2 regions of the Brevibacillus aydinogluensis genome follow, and region 1 is predicted to be linked to the other one. Evidence: riboswitches for the same ligand, from Rfam matches in the RefSeq annotation. Region 1 holds a riboswitch; the other holds the start of a gene.
What was found. A riboswitch is a leader RNA that binds a small molecule or an ion and turns the genes downstream of it on or off. The one in region 1 is predicted to bind cyclic di-GMP.

Region 1 (10,356 bases):
GCTGGGCTCTCAGCGTCAGCTGAATGTCAAACTGCGCCTGAGGCAGCGCCTCCGCAGAGACGGCCGACACGTAAATGCTGCCCACAAACCTGCCTCCGGTCAGCCGGTTCATGGCTGTTGTAATCGGGACGATCACTTTGTCGTCATTGTTGGTCATTCCCGTACTGCCCTGACTTTTCAAAATGCCGATGATTTCAAACGGAATCCGGTTGATCTGGATGGTCTGTCCGATCGGGCTGGCATTGCTGTCGCCGAACAAATTGGCGATCACGTCCGGACCCACTACTGCTACATTTGATTGTCTCTGCACTTCCAGTCGGTTAAAGAACCGGCCCTGCTGCACCTGTACGTTCCGCACCTGGGGATATGATTCATTGGTGCCTTCAAGCGAGGTGGCGTAGTTTTTGTTTCGCCAGACGACCTGAGCCCGCCCCGTCACACTGGGCGAAGCTGCTGCGATGGAACTGTTTTTCGTGAGCGCTTCACTGTCTGCCAGCGTCAGGCTGTTTAACGAACCGGCACCCAGGTTGATTTGCCCCCGGGCAGTCTGGCCGGGCGTCACGATGAGCAGATTGCTCCCCAAGGCGTTGATTTGCGACGCCACGTCGGCGGAAGCACCTTCCCCGATGGCCACCATCGCGATGACGGCGGCAACCCCGATCACGATGCCGAGCATGGTCAGCATCGAGCGCAATCGGTTTGTTTTGATACTGCGCAAAGAGACGCGCAGGCTTTCCGCGAAATTCATACCTTCACATCCTCAAGGTTGGCCCGTCTCTGCCGGGCAACCGCTTCGTTTGCGATGATCTGTCCATCACGAAAGCGAATGATCCGCTTGGCATGTTCGGCAATGTCGGGTTCGTGTGTAACCAGCACGATGGTCTTGCCTTGCTCGTGCAGCTGCTGAAAAATGCTCATGATCTCAATGCTCGTTTTCGTATCCAGCGCGCCTGTCGGTTCATCAGCCAAAAGCAGCACGGGATTGTTGACCAGCGCCCGGGCAATCGACACCCGCTGCTGCTGCCCGCCTGACAGTTCGTTCGGCTTGTTGTACAGCCGGTTGCCCAATCCCACGCTTTCCAGCGCCTGCACGGCTCGTTCGCGCCGTTCCTTCGCGGGAACGCCCGCATACAGCAAGGGCAGTTCCACATTTTCCACCGCGCTGGTACGGGGGAGCAGATGAAATTGTTGAAACACAAAGCCGATCTTTTGATTGCGAATGATGGCCAGCTCGTCGTCATCCGCCTGCGACACGGGGTGACCATCCAGGTACAGTTCGCCCGACGTAGGTTTGTCCAGACAGCCGATCAGATTCATCATCGTCGATTTGCCGGAACCGGAGGGACCCATGATCGCCGCAAAATCCCCCTCCTCGATCACCAGGTTTACCCCGCGCAGCGCTTGAATTTCCTGATCACCGATAACGTACGTCTTCTTTACCTCTTCCATCTGAATGACCGGTTTCATCTCAACGATTCCCTCTCATGCCGCCGCCGAATCCTCCGCCGGGTCCTCCGCCAGGGCCTCCCATCCCGCCAAAGCCCGGGAAGCCTCCCATGCCGTTTGACCTGCTGCTGGAGCCGGAGGCGGCAGTGTTCTCAAAGGTCAGGACCACTTGATCCCCTTCCTGCAGACCGGACGTGATTTCCACCCGGTCAGAGCTGAAGTAACCGATCGTGACCGGCTGGAAGCGGAAGCGGGCAGCGTTCCGGCCTGCTGCTGCGCCTCCTGTTTGTGCAGCGCCGGCCTCACCCTTGGCCGATGCGAGGTACACACCATCTTTCCCGTTCTGGGTTTTCAGGGCAGCTGCAGGGACGTACAGCACATTTTCGTGCGTTCCCACTACGATGCTCGCGTTGACGGTCATGCCGGTTTTCAGCAGGCCGTCCTTGTTGTCGACGGACAGGAGCACCTGATACGTGGTGACCCCCGAATCGGTCGTCGCTTCCGGATATACCAGCTTCACCTTTCCGGCAAAGGTTTGATCGGCATACGATGAGGTGGTAAAGCTGGCCGACAGCCCCGCCTTCACTTTGCCGATGTCGCTTTCGCTGACGTGCGCCAGCACCTCCAGATTGCCGGCGTCCGAATTATCCATGATGATGAACGGATTGGACGGGCTTTCCCCCACATTTCCGTTTATCTGCACAATCACCCCGTCCATGGGCGCTTTGATGGTTGTGTCCTGCAGGTTTTTTACCTGCTGCTGCCACTGCGCCTCCGCCTGTGCTACTGCGGCTTGTGCAGACTGCACAGCCGAGGAGTCCGGCCCCGCTTTGGCTTCCTGCAGGTCGGCCACCGCCGTTTCATACGTCGCCCGCGCCTGTTCCAGTTCGCTCTTGACTTTCGCTTGTGTCTGGCTGCGGGCCAGCACGGCGCTGTTGTACTCCAGCTGCGCCTGATCCAGACTGCTCTTTGCTTGCTCATACTCGCTTTTGGAAATGATGTCCTGATTGTACAGCGCGCTTTGCGTGTTGTAGGTCCGTTGCGCGTTCTCCAGATTGGCTTTGGCCTTTTCCACGTCGTAATCGGCCTTTTTTGCGTCGTAACCGCTTTGGGCCGCGTCCAGTGCGGCCTTCGCCTGGTTCACCTTCGCCTGCAGCGCGTTGATTTCCGCCGCGGTCTTGGGCTTTGTCACTTCAGCCAAATGGGCCTTGGCGGACAGGAGATTGGCTTCCGCATTCTTTACCTGCAATCGGGCTTCCGAATCGTCCAGCTCGGCCAGCACTTGCCCGGCCTTGACACGGTCGCCGACGTTCACACGGATCGATTTGATGACTGCATTGCCGCTGGAAGCAGACAGCGAAACACGCTTGGAGGCCTGCACGGTTCCCGATGCAAAGACCGTTTCCGTTACATTTCCCCGCTTGACGGTCTCCACGAGCATCACGGAGGCGGGGCTTTGCGAAGACGCCCATTTCTGGTAGGCAAAGGTTCCCGCCCCGCCCAACAGGACAGCGACCAAGCCGATCGTCACGACCCGTCGCCTGTTTTTGCCGGGCAAGAACAGTGCCAGATTTCTCTTGGCATACTCACTCACGCAGCATTCCCCCTAGACGTATCTGACAAGTCTTACCCGCTCATTATAGGGAGCAACGGTGAAAAAACGGTGAAAAGGAAAACGCCTTCCTGATCGATGCCGAAACCATTTTTTCACCCAATTTTCATTGAAAGCGTGTAGTATGGAGAGAGGAATGAAACCAGACACCTTTTCATGTTTTGTGCAAGGAGTGTCTCTTTTGAATATTTTGCTGGCCGAAGACGACATTCGACTGGGTGAATTGATCGCGTACATGCTGAAGAAAAAAGGAGGCTATCAGGTTGAATGGGTGACACAGGGAGACGATGCCCTCGCCTATGCCCTGCAGGCCCACTTTGACATCCTGATTCTGGACTGGATGCTGCCCGGAGAAGATGGGGTGCGCGTAGCCAGCCGATTGCGCCAGCAGGGATACAACGGCGCCATTCTGATGCTGACTGCGCGAGACGCGCTCCAGGATCGCATCGAGGGGCTGGACTCCGGAGCCGACGACTACCTAGTAAAACCGTTTGAAATCGAGGAACTGCTCGCCCGCTTGCGCGCGTTGGCCCGCCGCAATTTTGCCCCGATTCAGGAGCAGATCGTGCAGATCCATTCGATCACCGTCAATCTGACCAACCGCACAGTCCATGACGGCGAAAAGGAAATTCACCTGACGCCGCGGGAATACCAGCTGCTGGAACTGCTCATACGCAACAAGGGACAGGTATTGTCGCGAGAGGTGATTTTCGAGCGCATCTGGGGCTTGAATTCCGACGTGTCCATGAAAACGATAGACGCCACCATCAAGTTGCTCAGGAAGAAGCTCAACGGCGAGACGGAGATGATTCAATCCATTCGCGGGGTGGGATACAAACTTGATGACTGACTGGTTCTCGCGCTGCCGTTTTTGGAAAAAGGATCTGTTTGTACATACGCAAAACCGGATGACCGTCCAATACAGCATTTTGCTCATGGTCTTTCTCACTCTGTTTATTGGCATCGTTTACGTCCTCGTCGACATCGGGATTGCGTATGAACAAAAGAGACAGCTGCAGATGATCACCGAACAGGAAGTCAAGCTGATCGAAGAGGCGCTGCGAGACGACGTGCTGAGTCAGGAAGAGTACGACAACCTCAACCGGATGCGGGAAAGCCGGAATCAATTCTTTTACTATGTGGTGGACGCAAACGGACAGCTTTTGTTTGGCGATGAATTCATCCCGCGGGCCAAGTCACAGATCCTGGAGCTTGTCCGGGGATGGATTCCTGCCGCCAACGAAGTCCGGCACGGCACCGTGACGGTTCCGCCTCCGCCCCGGCGAGGCAAGCCGATGCCGCCGACGGACGGACGGCTGGAACTGATGATGACGGGCCGCCCCATTTTTCAGGGCGTACAGATGAAGGGAATCCTCTACACGGGTATCGACATTTCGTTTATCAATCATTTGCTCAAACGGCTGCTCACCGTATTGACGGTCCTGGGCATTTTGTTTTTGGGGATTGCGCTCCTCCTCAGCCATTTCATGTCCAAGCGGGCGATGATCCCGATTCGTCGTTCCTTTCAGCGTCAGCGGGAGTTTGTCGCCGACGCTTCGCACGAGCTGAGGACTCCGCTCAGCATCTTGCAGTCTTCGCTGGATGTATTGGAAATGGAAGAGGGCGAGCAGCTTTCCGCTGTTGGACGAACCGTTCTGGACAACATGAAAGATGAAGTCAGACGGATGACCAAACTGGTGAGTGACTTGCTGACGTTGGCCCGTTCCGACTCCGGCCCCCCCGATCTGCAGTGCGAGTACGCTGACGTGGTCCCTGCTGTCCAACAGATGATCCGCTCCACCCAAACGGTGGCTGCCTCGAAAAAGATCACCCTGAGACTGGATGCGCCAGCGACGGTGATGGTGTACGGCGATCATGAACGGATCAAACAACTGCTGTACATCCTGCTGGATAACGCCATCAAGTACACTCCCAGCGGCGGAGACATTACGGTCACTCTCTCCGTTGACAACACGGCGAATCCCCCGTCCATGTGCCTCACCGTCCGCGACACCGGCATCGGCATCCCGCCAGAGGAGCAGGACCGCATTTTTGACCGATTTTACCGGGTCGACAAAAACCGCTCGAAACAAATGGGCGGCACAGGACTGGGGCTGGCCATCGCCAAATGGATTGTGGAAGCCCATCACGGCACGATCACCGTGACGAGCAGCCCCGGACTCGGCAGCAGCTTCACCGTCAAACTCCCGCTGCATTCCCCCAAAGCGTAACGGCTGTGTGCATACGCAAACAACAAACAAGGGTCCATCACCTTGCTGACACACGCAGCACAGGCTGATGGACCCTCGCTTTTTCCAGCGCGACGGCGTCATCATTCCGCTTGGACCCCGACGCCGTCTGTTTCTAGCCGCTTCTGACGACAAGAGCTATTTCATGACCAGGTACTGTTCCAAATCCAAATGCAGCAGGTACTCATTCTCTTTCAGAGAAGGGCTGCGGTAAAAGACGACGGAGAATGTGGGATATTCTTCATACGGGATGAGCCTGTATTCCAGAATGTCGCTGAAGTTCTTTTCAAACTTCCGGTCGTGCACGGACTCAATAGACTTTCCGTCAATGCTCAACGGCAGCTCCGCGCACAGGAAACTGAAAATGGAATCGTCCAGGGACGCAATGATCTCGTCCCACTTGGGCTTCTTCTGCTGGAAGAAGTACTCGTACACGTTGACGCCGTACGCATGCGCCCCCAGATCGGTCGTGCACAGGCCGGCGAAGCGGAGCGGATTCACCTCGATTGGAATGAGCTGGCCCGATTTGGAAATCCGCACTTCAAAGTGCATCGGGAATCGGCGGAGCTGCATTTCATGGCCCAACTGCTTCATAAATGTCTCGATTTTGGCCAGGGCCTCCAGCAGCACGCTTTTCCCGGTGAAATAAATCCGGTCGGACGTGTCGGCTTCGTGCGCAAACATGCGCTTGAACACGTTCAGGACGACAGGTTCCCCGTTTGCATCGTAAAACGCATCGACCGCGTATTCCTCTCCCTGAATCCACTCCTCCAGGATAAAGCTGCTGGCGCTCACGACCGACTCGGGATAAATCTCCTTAGCCGCTCTCATGTCCGCCTGCAGCTGCTTGCACATCGCCGGCCATTCGTCCAGCTTTTCCACCAGGTAAACGCCGACGCTGCGAAAGCCTTTTGTCGGCTTGACCACCAGTGGAAACGGAAGTGTCTCCACCGGCAGTCGGAAAATCTCCTCATAGGAACACTCGCGGAAAAAGAAGTCGGGATACAGCTTTCGCAAGGTCTCGCGAAACTTGATCTTGTTTTTAAACAGCTCCGCCTGTTCCATGAGCGGTGTTCCCTTCAGAAGCGGATACACGGACGCCACCGCATACTCGGAATTGCACAACAGCGCAAGGTCGGGATCACGCACACGATCCGCCACCTCGTCCAACTGCCAAATCTCCAGCGTTTTATCCAGCGGAATGCGGATATCCCCGCACTTCACCGCCGGTACGCCCACATTGGCAAGAGTCTGGGACAAGAGCAGAGATACGTACGGCTTATCCAACACCATCATCATGCAGATTGTTCCTCCTTACCCGCATCGCCGCGCACCACAAACTTTTTGACCAACTCATTGAGCTGTTCGGAGGTCGCTTTCATCTGACCGGCAATCTGTCTCATATCAGATTGAATCTCCGTCTGATTTTGTATGTTGCTGCTGATCGTCATCAGAGCCGCCGTCATTTCCGTGATGCTTTCGGTTACCTGCCCCAGATTTTGGGACGAAGCGTCCGTTCCGTCAGCCTGCGCGTCCACATTCGCCTCGAACGTCTTGATCTGCTCCGTGGAACTTTCAATCGACGTTTTGATCTCTTTCATGTGTTCGATCAGCGACATGACATTTTGTTTTTCCCGCAGAATAATCTCGCTCTGCTTGCTGAGCGTGTGGATGGTCTCACTGAGCGAGTTTTGCAGTTCGCCAATAATGCCGTGAATATTGTCCGAACTGTTCTTGGATTCTTCCGCCAGCTTGCGAACCTCTTCGGCTACGACCGAGAAACCTTTGCCGGCTTCACCCGCCCGCGCCGCCTCAATCGAAGCGTTCAACGCGAGCAGATTGGTCTGTGTACTGATGCTGGTCATGGTCGTCACGATGTCGCTGATTCGTTTCATGCTGTCTTCCAGCTGCTTGGCAATGTCAACCGACTTCTTCACTTCGACCTCGATATTGTCCATGCCGGCCAGCGCCTTGTTGGCAACGCCCTCCGAGTTTTCGGACAAGTTCTTGATCTGTGTAATTTCATTGACCAGATGGCCCAACGTGGACAGGTTGTCCCGAGTGGTCGCGGCAATCTCCTCCACCGCCGCGCTCAATTCCTGCGCCACCGCGGAGATGTTGGTGGACTCATTGCTTACGTCGTTGGTTTTGCGGTTGATGCCCTCGATGTACTCGGTACTGGACGCGATGTTTTCCTCCAATTGAATGGAGTAGTCAACAACGGTCGTGGCCGAACGTTTGATGTCGGCGATCATCTTCTCCAATTGGTTCAGGTATTCATTAAATGCGTCGGCCAATTGACGAATTTCATCTGACCCGGATACCTGAATGCGCCCCGTCAGATCTCCGCCGCCCGAGGCGATGGCAACCAAACGGTCGCGTACGTCCGACAGCACGTTCAGACGTTTGGAGATGTATGCGAAAACAATCACAATCCCCACGATGAACATGAAGATGATCAGGCTGATGAGCATCACCTGCTGGTCGGACAATTTTTCAATGTTTTTGACAGGAACCCACAGGAACAAATACCACCCTGTCTCTTCGATCTTGTTGGCAAACACGAGATCGTCCTGATCGGTGTACAGATCGCTGTCTTTCTGTTCGTTTAATACCTTCACCATCCACGCCTTCATGGCAGGATCTTCAATATCGGTTTCCAGCGTATTCTGTTCGTTTGTCTCCACCTGTTTGACTGCGCCCGTCAAGATGTTTTGATAGGAATCAACAACCATGGCGTGCATGCCGTCCGCCAGCGAGAGCGAGTTGGCGATGTCCGCCACACCCGTCAAGGAAATGTCGATGGAGAAGACGCCCTGGAACTTGTCCTGTGCATAAATCGGGATGGAAGCCGTCACCATCATGCCTGTTCCCAATTCGTCCTTGTACGGCTTCGTCCATTTAATCTCCCGGCTGGGGTTGTTTTCGGGCACGGCGATTTGGAAAAATTCATTGGCCATGGATTTGTCGGTCGTATAGGCGCCTTCCTTGTTATCCACGAACGGATAAATTTTTTGGAACTTGTGAACGGTCGTAAAATAGTACCACTGCGATTCGGGAATTGTCTTTTTAATCGTCGCAAACAGACCGTCGAAGCTCTCGGACGCCAAAATCTGCCGCTTTTGCTCAACGGTCAGCGGTCCTTTTTCAATCCGCGCATTCCCGATGTCCGCCTTTGTTTTGGCGACATATTCGTCCAACGCGTACAACCCGTTGCTCATCCGATACTTGCTATCAAACAACTGGTTGACCAGGTCATCCGGATATCCGCGCAGTTCCTCCAGCTTTTTCTCGTACGAAGAGTTGGCCAGCTTGCTGACCACCCCGATTTTTTCGAACTCTTCCCCGATCAGCTGAATCTTGGACTGCAGGAGGCTGCTTGTTTTGTTGATCTCCTCCTGCTGAATGGTTTGTTTGGAATAACTGATGGCAAATGAGGACAGTCCCAATTGCAGGACGAGAATGATCACAAACAAGAAGAGGACACGGGCTTTTAAACTGCGCAACCGCAACCCGCGCCACTGGAAGTCCCATTTTTTGCTCGTCGCGTTCATGTTTCTACCTCCGATCGTCTGTTGGTTTGAAGTGATATGAAATGGCATCCTAGAACAAACCTGTAACCCCCTTTCGCTCATTCGAAAGGTTGGACTGGCAAAACCGGCTGCCACTAAGCAGACGATAACGGTGGCCGTGGAACCATTTTCCCTTGCTGGAATGTTCACAAAAAAGACTATTCGGTTACCCGAATAGCCGCCATTCCTGAGACTGAGTGAAATAGAGCGCATCGGTTTCGGCAACCCGGCCATCATAGTTTTGACAATCTTAGACCCGAGGCTTTGCGTCCTTATCTTTCGATAAGTTTGCCATTGACGAACCTTGTCGAAATTTAGTTGATTTTAGTTGTTTCTGTAATATATTGTTTCTTTTTGTCACATTCATGATATAACGAAATATGTTACTGGTCAATATTTCCTATACCGCGAAAGTTGATAGACCTATGGATTTGCAGCGGAAGTTCCGGCGGCTTGGGAGTTTTCTCACATAGGATTGATCGATAGAGAGGAGCTTGGTAGGAGGGATGAAGAGATGATGGAATGGGGATTTGAAGTCGATAAAAACGTTTTATTGATAAATAAATATCTACAGAAATTACTTTTGGTATAGATAATTTGCGTGGATCAAGTGACGTGTCGCGTGTCAAAACGAAGGGAACTGCCCCGCGTGATGGGCGTATAAAAACCCCCCAAACGACTTGTTTGAGGGGGCGGACTGAAGACAAACGGTTCATTGAGTTAGCGTCCACAAAAAATGATTTCCAGGCCGAAAGGCCTGCCCATTCATCAACCGAAGCGGAAGACAATGTGCATCGCATGGAGGGATGGGCCAAGCGAGCTCCTTTGACGACCTGCTCAGCGGAAAAACGAAGACGCGGGAATCAACAGGGGACACAAGTCTCACTTCCTCGAAATACCCAGATGTTTGTCCCCTGCCCGCGTCTCGTTTTGGAGCGGACTTCATTCGCTTCTGTGCTGGGCGTCAAGCGAGCGAGCGGGCCCGATCTCCCATGCGCCGCGAACTTTGTCTACACGCTGCCCCCCCAAACGACTTGTTTGAGGGGGCTGTTCCTTCATAACGATAAAAGAGCGCTCAGCCTAATTTTCCGCCGTGGTAACAGTAATAATGCGCAGCGTGCAGACTTATTATGGTTCGCAACGATTGCTCCGCTTTTTCCAGATCCAAACAATAATGCGGATTGGCGACGACGAGTTGACCGTTGTCATTCACCGCAGCATCACCGGTAATCACGCTGTTCAGTTCGGGAACATACAGGGAAATGTGCCCGGAAGTATGTCCGGGAGTAGCGATGATTTTACATTGATTGGAAAACAGCATGTCGCCATCGCGCACCACGTGATCAACGGGCACATGTTTCAAACTCTTCAACTGCTGGATGAACCATTTGCCAAATGCCTGTTGTTCCTCAGGCAAATGCTGCAGCAGGTTTTCAGCCTGAATCAATCGCTCTGCTTTGCTTTCACCGCTGATGAA
Region 2 (10,356 bases), 410 kb from region 1:
AGACCTGCACGCGCTCAAGGAGAGCGCCGCGTTTGAAGTAGGGGCGGCGTTTCTGCCGGCCAATAAGGATTATGGGGTGCCGACTGGCGGCGCCAACCTGGTGATGCTGGCCAAGTCTTCGGATCAGGAGAAAAAGGCGGCATGGGAATTTATCAAATGGATGACGGATACGCCGCAGACAATACGTTGGTCGCTGGAAACCGGGTACATGCCGGTGACGAAGGAAGCGGTCGAGTCGGACGAGATGAAAGCAGCATACCAGAAAGAGCCAAACTTTCAGGTGGCGGTCAAACAATTGGAGTATGCCCAACCGCGTCCGATGGTTCCCGGCTATAAGGAACTGCAGGAAGTCATCATGACGGAGATTCAGCGGGCGGTGCTGAACCAGGCGACCGTGGGCGAGGCGATTGCCAAGGTTGTGGAAAAAGGCGAGAAACTACTGAAAAAGTAATGAGGTGATGTTGCATGAACGTTTGCATGGCGCATCGCGGCTGGTCGGGCAAGGCGCCCGAAAACACCATGAAGGCGATTGAGCTTGCGCTGGCGGAACCGGCCATTGGCGCGATTGAGGTGGACGTGCAGCTTTCCAGGGATGGCGTGCCGGTTCTGTTCCACGATTTTTCACTGGAGCGGACGACGAACGGCAGCGGACGGGTGCAGGATCTGACGCTGGCGGAACTGCGGGAGCTTAATGCAGGGAGCTGGTTTGATGAGCGCTTTGCCGGCGAACCGATTCCCACGCTGGAAGAGGTGCTGGCTGCCGTGAAGGGACGATGCACACTGAACATTGAGCTGAAAACGGCGGCCGACATGCATCCCGGACTGGCGGAACGCGTGCTGACGCTGCTGGATCGGCACGGGATGAAGCAGGATGTGTACCTCACCTCGTTTGACCACGAGCTCATCCGGCAGGTGCGGCAGCTGGACACTGACGTCAAGACCGGGCTGATCGTCTACGGACGGCCGATCATGATCCTGGAACAACTGCGGCAGGCGGGAGCAGATGTGCTCTCCATGTCCTATCCGTTTCTCACCCGGGAATTGGCCTGCGAGGCAATCAATGAGGGGGTTGGCGTCATCGCCTGGACGGTGGACGACCCGGACGCTATCCGCAGAATCATGGAGTGGCATCCGCAGGTGCAAATCTGCACCAACCATCCGGACCGCATGCTGGCCCTTCGCTGAGCGCACTATAACTAACAACAGCGGCTGTGAGGACACTCCCTCGCGGCCGCTGTTTCATTCGGTACAGCCGGCAGCAAAAAAGGCACCGCAAAACGGGTGCCTTTTTGTTGTGCTTATATCTTGAAGCGTTTGACGTGAGCCTGCAGCTCTTCGGCGATTCTCGCCAGCGAGCTGGCAGAAGACGTGACTTCCTCCATGGAGGCCAACTGCTCCTCGGTGGCGGCGGAGACGCTTTGCGTTCCTTCTGCGGAGCTTTCCGCCACTTCGGCAATTTGCGTGACCAACTGAACCACCTGTTCCGTACCTGCGGTCATCTGGCGGGAGTGGTCTTTTACCTTCTGAATCTGGTCGGCCGTGTGGGTCACCGAATACTGAATCTGTTCAAACGATTTGCCGGCATCGTTGACGACCTCGAGGCCGAGCGCCACTTCTTTTGTCCCTTTTTCCATGGACTGTACGGCCAGGTCCGATTCCTGCTGGATGGCCAGAATGAGCTGTTCGATCTGTTGAGCGGATTGGGCCGATTGTTCCGCCAGTTTGCGGACTTCGTTGGCCACGACGGCAAATCCCCGTCCCTGTTCCCCGGCACGCGCTGCTTCGATGGCGGCATTAAGCGACAACAGGTTGGTCTGCTCGGCAATGTCGGTGATGACCTGGACAATTTGACCGATCTCCTGGGAACTTTCGCCCAGCCGTTTGACGATAAGGGCGATCTGGTTGACCGTCTCGTTGATGGACTGCATTTGTTTCGCGACGGTTTGGATGGTCTGGTTGCCGTCGATCGCGATTTGCGAAGCCCTGAGGGCAGAATCTGCGGCGTTTTCCGCATTGGTGGCAATTTGCTGAACACCGGAGGACACGTCCTGGATCGCACGGACGCTTTCCTCCACGCTTTGCACTTGCCGTTCTGCGCCGTACGCCACTTCCTGGATGGTCGTTGCAATCTGCTCGGTGGCCTTGCTTGTGTGCTCGGCGTTTACGGTCAGCTGCTCTGCGGACGCTGCCAAATTTTCGGCGCTGGCGTTCATCTGCTGGATGATGGTGCGCAGATTATCCACCATGGCGTTTACGGCCTGGGACAGTTGGCCAATTTCATCCTGCGTGCGGATGCGGAGCGGCTCCACCGTCAGTTCTCCATCGGAGATGCGTTTGGTCACGCTGGCCACTTCCATGATCGGTCGCGTGATCCGCAGCGACACGGCGAATGCAAGTGCGATTACGAGAACGCTGACGATGAGAACGATGACAGCGATGTTGGTGTTGAGAGCGGACACAGCCGACGTAATGGATTGGACCGGGATATGCAGGAACAATCCGTAGTTTGTCGTTGCAATGGGCGCATAGGCAACCATGTACTCGCTGCCGGCGTCCGTGTAGGTATAGGAGGCTGTCTCGCTGCCGCCGTGTTTGAGGAACTCGGCCAACCCCTGCGGCAGGCCGGCTTCTTCCACTGCTTTGCCGATCAGCTCTTCGTTGGGATGGGCTTGAATCAGCCCTTTGTTGTCTACGAGAATGGCGTATCCGCCGTTGCCAAGGTTGAGATGTTGCAGAAAGGTTTCGGTAAACTGGTCAACGTTGACGAGACCGGTCAGTACGCCAAGAATTTGGCCGTTTTGGTTTTTGACGGGAGAGGCGACGACAATGGAGCGTTTGCCAGTCGTCTTGGCAATCACGATGTCGGAGTAACTGGCTTTTCCGGCCATTCCTTCCTTGAAAAACGGCCGTTCGGACAAGTCGATGCCGACGCTTGTCGGAAACGTGTCGGCCGAAACTTTTCCGTCTGGAGAGATGAAGGTGTTGCCGTCAAATATCTTCATTTCCTCGGTAAACGAGCGGATGAACAGGTTTTTCGCGGCAGCGTCCGTCGATTGAATATCCGATGAACGGGCCAGCACCTGAATCTCCGTCATCCGTCTGTCCAGGTATTGATCCATCGCGACGGCGGTGCTTTTGGCAAGGTCGATGTAGGACTGCCGCTGTTTGTCCGTGATGATTTCCGAGCTGCTGGTGGTGATATACAGGGAGGTGCCGATGAGTGGTATGATCGCTACGACAAGAAACCAAACAATCAGTTTGTTTCGAAGTTTGCCGAAGACAAACACGAGGGAATTCCTCCTTTTGTAATCAGGCCTATATGCACGCCTGAAGCGTAACAGCATTCAGACTGCCGGGAATGCTCCCGGCAGTCTGGAGTGAATCAATATCCCATTGCTGCACCTTCGCCGCGCGGATCGGCGCCGCCAAACTTCACGTTGGTGACGGGATCGATCAGAATCGCTCCGGATTGGCCCATTTGATCGGTGTAGGCGTCTTCCAGTTTTTCAACCGGGTGACCGCGTTTGATCAGTTCGTCCAAAACAGCTTGCGGAATTCGGCTTTCTACCTTGAGGTTGTTGGAAGAAGCACCCCAGTTGCGTCCGTGCAGCCATCTTGGCGCTTCGATCGCGTCCTGTACGCTGAAGCCAAAATCGACAATGCGGGTCACCAGAGCGGCCTGGGTCTGAGGCTGTCCTTCTCCGCCTTGGGTTCCGTAGAGGAGGTAAGGCTTGTCTCCCTTAAACAGCATCGCCGGATTGATGGTGTTGAAGGAGCGTTTGCCCGGCTCCAGGTGGTTGATGTGGTTCGGATCCAGGGAGAAGTAGCTGCCGCGGTTTTGCAGCAGGATGCCGGTGCCTTTGGCCACGATGCCGGAGCCCCAGTCGAAGTAGTGGCTTTGAATCATCGAAACGGCGTTGCCATCCTTGTCGACGACGCCGAGCCATACAGTGTCCCCTTTCGGATCGAGCGGCTCCACCGTTTGGGCTGCCTGTTTCATGTCGATCCGCTTGGCCAGTTCTTGACCGTGCTCTTTGGACAGCAGGTAGTCTACCGGAATGTCGGCAAACTCGGGGTCGGTCAGCCATTTGTCACGGTCGGCAAAGGCTTGCTTGGTGGCTTCCACAATCACATGGTAGTAATCGGGAGTGCCTTCGCCCAAGCTCTTCACATCGAAGTTGTTCAGGATGTTGAGAATGGAGAGCGAGGCCATTCCTTGCGAGTTGGGCGGTACGTTGTACGCCTTGTACCCGCGATAGTCAACGGAAATCGGTTTTGCCCACGTAGCGGTGTGTTTTTCAAAGTCTTTCAGGGTGAGCAAGCCGCCGTTTTTCTGCATGTCTTCGACGATTTTCTTGGCGATTTCGCCTTTGTAGAATCCGTCGGCCCCTTTTTTGGCGATGATTTTCAAGGATTCCGCCAGGTCTTTCTGCTTCAGGATTTCGCCAGCCTGATACGGTTCGCCGTTGGGTTTCAGGTAGATTTTGCGGAACTCTTCAAAGCGCTGCAGATTTTTCAGATCGTTGTCGGTCGGATCGGTCGCGTACTTGGTCCAGTACACCTGGTTGGGGGAGACGGGATAGCCTTTTTCCGCGTACTCGATCGCCGGCTCCAGCAGTTTGCTCCACGGAATCTTGCTGCCGCTCATTTCCTTGCGAGCGTAGTTGTACGCTTCCCACCAGCCGGAAACGACTCCGGGGACGGTGTTGGCGGCCAGATAACCGCGGGACGGGATTTTCTCGTATCCTTTGCTCTTGTAGAACTCAATGGTCGCTTTCTCCCCGGCACGGCCGCTGCCGTTCAGGGCGCGCAGTTCTTTCGTTTTTGCGTTGTAGATCAGCCAGAAGTTGTCCCCGCCGATGCTGGTGTAATGAGGATAGACGACGGTCAGTGTGGAAGCCGCAGCGATCGCGGCATCGACCGCGTTACCGCCTTCCTGCAGCGTCTTCAGTGCAGCGGCGGTAGCCAGGTAGTGCGGAGTGGTAACCATGCCATTCGGCGACATGGAAGTTGGACGGTGTGCAGCATTGCCCGCAGGTGTGAAGGCGGACAGGCTTAAAACGCCGGCAAGTCCCAGGGCGCCTAGTTTTTTCCAGAACCTTTTCACAGTCGTTCCTCCTTTGGTCTAGTTGTAAAAGCAAGTTGTGCTGGATGGTACGTAGCTCTGGCGCCTCACCTCCCCCCTATGGACTGCAACCGCCTGCTTACACAAAAAAGACCGATGACATAGGATCATCGGTTTGTCCTACATCAATACTTCGGTAACTGGCTGGCGTGTCCGCTCATGGCGGAGGTAGCCCCTGTAGCTTTGCGTCGCCGGGTTTCCCCGGGTTTGCCGTTTCGATATCAATGCGTGGTCGTAAATTTTCAAAATGCGTAAAATGAGACCATCTTCATTCGTCTCGCGGTGCAGGCAGTCCAATGGACTTGGGAAAATCACATTTCTATTTCATTAGATCGGTAAATTCGTCCCGATGTTTAAGGGGGAAATTAAAAAAATCTGCGGATTTTGTGACTATGGTCCGATGTCCCTGCACTTGGCGGAGGATGTTTTTCGTGCGCGCACCTTTCTGCGCACATCCAAGCTGCTGAATTCAATAATGAACATCGGCTGCGGCCGTCAACAGCGACGGCATGTGCCCCATTGTGGTAAGGCGGGACGAGGCACGGCCCGATTTGTTGAACTCTCGATGCGGAATCAGTATTATTGATTGTAAAGGTGAAGTGAAAGGTTGATTCAATTGGAAAACAAGTCGGCAACATCCAATTTTATCCGCAGCATCGTCATTGAGGATTTGCAGGCGGGACGAGTGAAAGAAGTCGTGACCCGTTTCCCTCCGGAACCGAACGGGTATCTCCATATCGGTCATGCCAAATCCATCTGCCTGAATTTTGAGCTGGCTGACGAATTCAATGGCAGAACCAACCTGCGCTTTGACGACACCAATCCGCTGAAAGAAGACACCGAGTACGTGGAAGCGATCAAGGAAGACGTCAAATGGCTGGGTTTTGAGTGGGATGGTCTTCATTTCGCATCCGACTACTTTGAGGAAATGTACAATCGCGCGGTGTTGCTGATCAAAAAAGGCAAGGCGTACGTCGACGACCTCTCCGCGGAGGAGATCCGCAAAACGCGGGGGACGCTGACAGAGCCGGGCACGGAGAGTCCGTACCGCAACCGTTCGGTGGAGGAAAACCTGGACCTGTTCCAGCGGATGCGCAACGGCGAGTTCAAGGACGGCGAAAAAGTATTGCGCGCCAAAATCGACATGAGTTCGCCGAACATCAACCTGCGCGACCCCGTGCTCTATCGGATCGCCCATGCCACCCATCACAACACCGGAGACAAGTGGTGCATCTACCCGATGTACGACTTTGCCCACCCGCTGGAAGACGCCATCGAGGGCGTGACCCACTCGCTGTGCTCGCTCGAGTTTGAAGATCACCGTCCGCTTTACGACTGGGTCGTACGCGAATGCGAGATGGAGCACGTGCCGCGGCAGTATGAATTTGCCCGTTTGAACATGACCAATACGGTGATGAGCAAACGCAAGCTGAAATTGCTGGTGGACGAAAAAATCGTGGACGGTTGGGACGACCCGCGGATGCCCACCATCGCCGGTCTGCGCCGCCGCGGCTACACGCCGGAAGCGATTCGGGCGTTTGCGCGGGAAATCGGCGTCTCCCGCAGCAACAGCGTGGTGGATGCGAAGATGCTGGAGCATTTCATCCGCGAAGACCTGAAGCTGAAGGCGCCGCGCACGATGGCCGTGCTGCGCCCGCTGAAAGTGGTCATTACCAACTATCCGGAAGGCCAAGTGGAGATGCTGGACGCGGAAAACAACCCGGAAAATCCCGAGATGGGCATCAGGCAAATCCCGTTTTCCCGCGAGATTTACATCGAGCAGGATGACTTCATGGAAAATCCGCCGAGCAAGTACTTCCGCCTGTTCCCGGGCAACGAAGTGCGGCTGAAGCACGCCTACTTCATCAAGTGCCACGACGTGATCAAGGACGAACAGGGGAACGTGGTGGAACTGCACTGTACGTACGACCCGGAAACGAAGAGCGGCACCGGGTTCACCGGCCGGAAAGTGAAGGGGACGATCCACTGGGTGGACGCCAAACACGCCGTTCCGGCGGAGTTCCGCCTGTATGAACCGCTCATTCTGGACGGGCAGGAAGACGGCGATTCGTTCTTGGACAACATCAATCCCAATTCGCTGGAAACGCTGCACGGTTTTGTCGAGCCCAACCTGAAGGACTGCAAGCCGCACGACAAGTTCCAGTTCTTCCGCCACGGCTACTTCAACGTCGATCCAAAGTATACGACTCCGGACAAACTGGTGTTCAACCGGATTGTCTCGCTGAAAAGTTCGTTTGAACTGCCGAAGAAGGGATAAATTCGCGCATACATGGAAAAGCTGTTAACACGGTTAACAGCTTTTTTCATATTCTTGGGGACCCCCGCCGGGTGCTGCATGAGCACACCTGAGCGGGGGATTTTTTTGAGAGGGGCGGCCGGATATGCTCGATTCCGGTCACAATTTTAAAGAAAAAATGTCATTTGGACGGCAGGATTTCCCATGGAATATATTGAAAAATTACACAGATGATATATTGGTTGTACAACCAATCAAAATGAATGGTGATCTGGAATGAAACCAAAAGCAGGTAATACGCGAGCCCAATTAATTGAAGCGGCTTACAAGGTTCTTGCCGAAAAGGGATACGAAAACAGTTCCGTTAAGGACATTGCTCGTGAGGCAGGCGTGTCGCCCGGCTTGGTGCACTACCATTTTGCAAACAAGGAAGACCTTTTGGTGTCTGTTGTCAAAGAAGCAGCCAATGAGTACTGCCAACAGATGAGAAAGTTACGGAAGACAGTTGCGGAAGACAAACTTGCCGACGCTGCGCTGGCGGAGTCTTTGGAGCGAATAAAGAGCAATGCCGATTGGTACAAGCTGCGATATGAATTGTATGTGCTTGGCTTGCGAAATCCCGCGATTCAGTCCGGGGTGAAAGAGCTTATCGCAAGGGGAAGGGAGGGAATCGAAGAAACAATCCAAGCGGTGGCAGGAAAAACGCTGCCAAATGGGGCTGAGATGTCCGCCATTTTGTTCGCCTGTTTCGAAGGGCTCGCCTTGCAGTCTTTCGTTGATTCGGAGTTTGACCTGGAAGGCGCTTACCAATTCCTTGGTCAAATGGTCGAACAATTCTTGCAATCGCAATCGGAACGTGAGCGGACGTGACAGTGCGCGTACCGCGCGAGGATTGAAAGGTATGTGTGTGGTGTCAATAGAGCCGTTGTTATCTGTATTGGTTGGTCATACAACCAAAAAATTATGGGGGTGTTTTCATGTTGAATCTGGTTCTGGCCGCAATGGAACGATTGGCACTGACAGTGATCGTGGGCGGAGGCGTTGTCATGGCCGCCGGTGTCCGTCCTCTCTTACTGTCCATTTTGGCAAAGCCGGGACAACCCGATTTGGCTGAAACCGTTGAGGGGCTCTCAATCAACGCGTGGAACCGATACAACCGATTTGCCTTGTGGGCGGCCATTGTCGTGGCGGTCGTTGATCTCGTGCGTATTGTTACGGGGCTGGCTTTTTCCTGGTGGCATGTTGGCCTGATCCTTACAATCTTTGTGGCTTTGCTTGGAAAGTTATTGATCGATCAGACACTGAAAACGCGGCTTAATGAGACTGGCGCTGAAGCTGTCGGCAGTGCCGAGCAGCGTGCCGGACACCGGCGGGTTGAGTTTCTCTCGGTCGTCATTCTTGTTTTGGCTGTGTTGTTGGTCATCCTGCCGTTCTGACGGAGGTATCCAGATGAATGTGTTGATTGTCTACGCACACCCGAACCCGAAGAGTTTGAATGCCGCCATTTTGAAGGAAGTGGAGCGCGGCCTGCAAGAGGCCGGCTACCAGTATACGGTTATCGATCTATACCAGGACAACTTTCAGCCGGTTCTGGTGTACAATGACAGCATCCGGCGCAGCGAACTCAAGAACGATCCGGAAACGGCGCGTTATCGTGAGCTGGTGCGGCAGGCCGATCATCTCATCTTCATTTATCCCGTTTGGTGGTATGGTGTCCCGGCGATTCTTAAGGGCTTCTTTGATCGCTTGTTTGTTTCGGGATTCGCCTATCACTACGAGGGGATGGTGCCAAAGGGATTGCTCAGCGGAAAATCGGCATGGGTGTTCTATACGATTGACTCTCCCGGATGGTATGTCAGACTGGTTCGCCGCAGTGTCGAATGGAAGATTATGAGAGATGCGATCCTCGCGTTTTGCGGAATACGAAAGGTCAAGAGATTCATGTTTGCCGGCGTCAAGAGGAGCAGCCAAAAGCGGCGTCAAAAATGGCTGGAATCCGTCTATCATCAGGTGCGTTTTGGACTCAGGGAATCATGATGAAGATTCGGTTATCCCGTTGGGTCGATACCCGGGCGTATGGCAAGGAAAACAGGTGGCACAAGTCTCACTTCTTCGAAACACCCAGATGTTTACCCCTCCCCTTAGCGTTTTGAAGCGGACGCTATCGACTTATTGCTGGTCGTCAAGAGAGCGAGCGGGCACCATCACACATGACACCACGGGCTTTGGTTGCAATGCGTCGCCAAAATGAAAATGCAGGTGAAATTGCCATAAATTAGTGTATAATGTGTGTATAAAATTTTGACAAAAGGGGGTGGGGAACCATGAGATTTCGCGACCTTCACATCAACATCAAGGTGCGCCTGCTGACAAGGTTTTTAAGCATTTTGGTCGGTGCGACGATTTTTCCGTTTATGTCGATATACTTTACGGAAAAACTGGGGCAGGCGATCGCCGGGGTTCTCATGCTGTCAACGGTCATAACCACGGTGATTATCAGCTTCTACGGCGGATTTTTGGCCGACAGGATCGGGCGGCGAAAAGTGATGATCATGTCGCAATCGGTACTGCTAGGGGCGTACTCCGTCATGACCATCGCCAACTCCGAGTGGCTCGATTCAGCCTGGCTCACCTATGCGATGCTGCTGGTGCAAAGCGTCGGCACCGGCATGCTGTTTCCCGCCGTGGACGCCATGATCATCGACGTGACGAATCAGGAGAATCGCCGGTATGTCTACAGCTTGAACTACTGGTCGATCAACCTGGCCATGTCGATCGGTGCGCTGGGGGGCGGCTTTCTGTTTCAAACGCACCGGTTTGAATTGTTTCTGCTGTTCACCTGTGTTCATGTGTTAACGCTGATCATGTTTGTCTTGTTTATGACCGAATCGCACCAAACGAAGCGGAATGAACAGGTAAGAAACAAGGCGGTGTGGAAGGATCTGCTGCAAAGCTATCGGCTCGTGGCCAAGGA

Region 2: another riboswitch for cyclic di-GMP. It lies ahead of ggt (gamma-glutamyltransferase); the one in region 1 lies ahead of Q7F15_RS02735 (methyl-accepting chemotaxis protein).

The regions. Positions count from the first base shown of each region.
Region 1 covers NZ_OY569118.1:553,241-563,596, reverse strand. The annotation lists gene Q7F15_RS02765 (ABC transporter permease) at 1-748, opposite strand, end outside; gene Q7F15_RS02760 (ABC transporter ATP-binding protein) at 745-1,467, opposite strand; gene Q7F15_RS02755 (efflux RND transporter periplasmic adaptor subunit) at 1,469-3,040, opposite strand; gene Q7F15_RS02750 (response regulator transcription factor) at 3,240-3,908, shown strand; gene Q7F15_RS02745 (sensor histidine kinase) at 3,901-5,289, shown strand; gene Q7F15_RS02740 (ATP-grasp domain-containing protein) at 5,446-6,606, opposite strand; gene Q7F15_RS02735 (methyl-accepting chemotaxis protein) at 6,603-8,861, opposite strand; cyclic di-GMP riboswitch class I at 9,097-9,182, opposite strand; gene Q7F15_RS02730 (MBL fold metallo-hydrolase) at 9,955-10,356, opposite strand, start outside.
Region 2 covers NZ_OY569118.1:143,967-154,322, forward strand. The annotation lists gene Q7F15_RS00675 (ABC transporter substrate-binding protein) at 1-451, shown strand, start outside; gene Q7F15_RS00680 (glycerophosphodiester phosphodiesterase) at 466-1,185, shown strand; gene Q7F15_RS00685 (methyl-accepting chemotaxis protein) at 1,299-3,287, opposite strand; gene ggt (gamma-glutamyltransferase) at 3,383-5,005, opposite strand; cyclic di-GMP riboswitch class I at 5,258-5,347, opposite strand; gene Q7F15_RS00695 (glutamine--tRNA ligase/YqeY domain fusion protein) at 5,742-7,403, shown strand; gene Q7F15_RS00700 (TetR/AcrR family transcriptional regulator) at 7,659-8,252, shown strand; gene Q7F15_RS00705 (hypothetical protein) at 8,360-8,818, shown strand; gene Q7F15_RS00710 (NAD(P)H-dependent oxidoreductase) at 8,832-9,419, shown strand; gene Q7F15_RS00715 (MDR family MFS transporter) at 9,707-10,356, shown strand, end outside.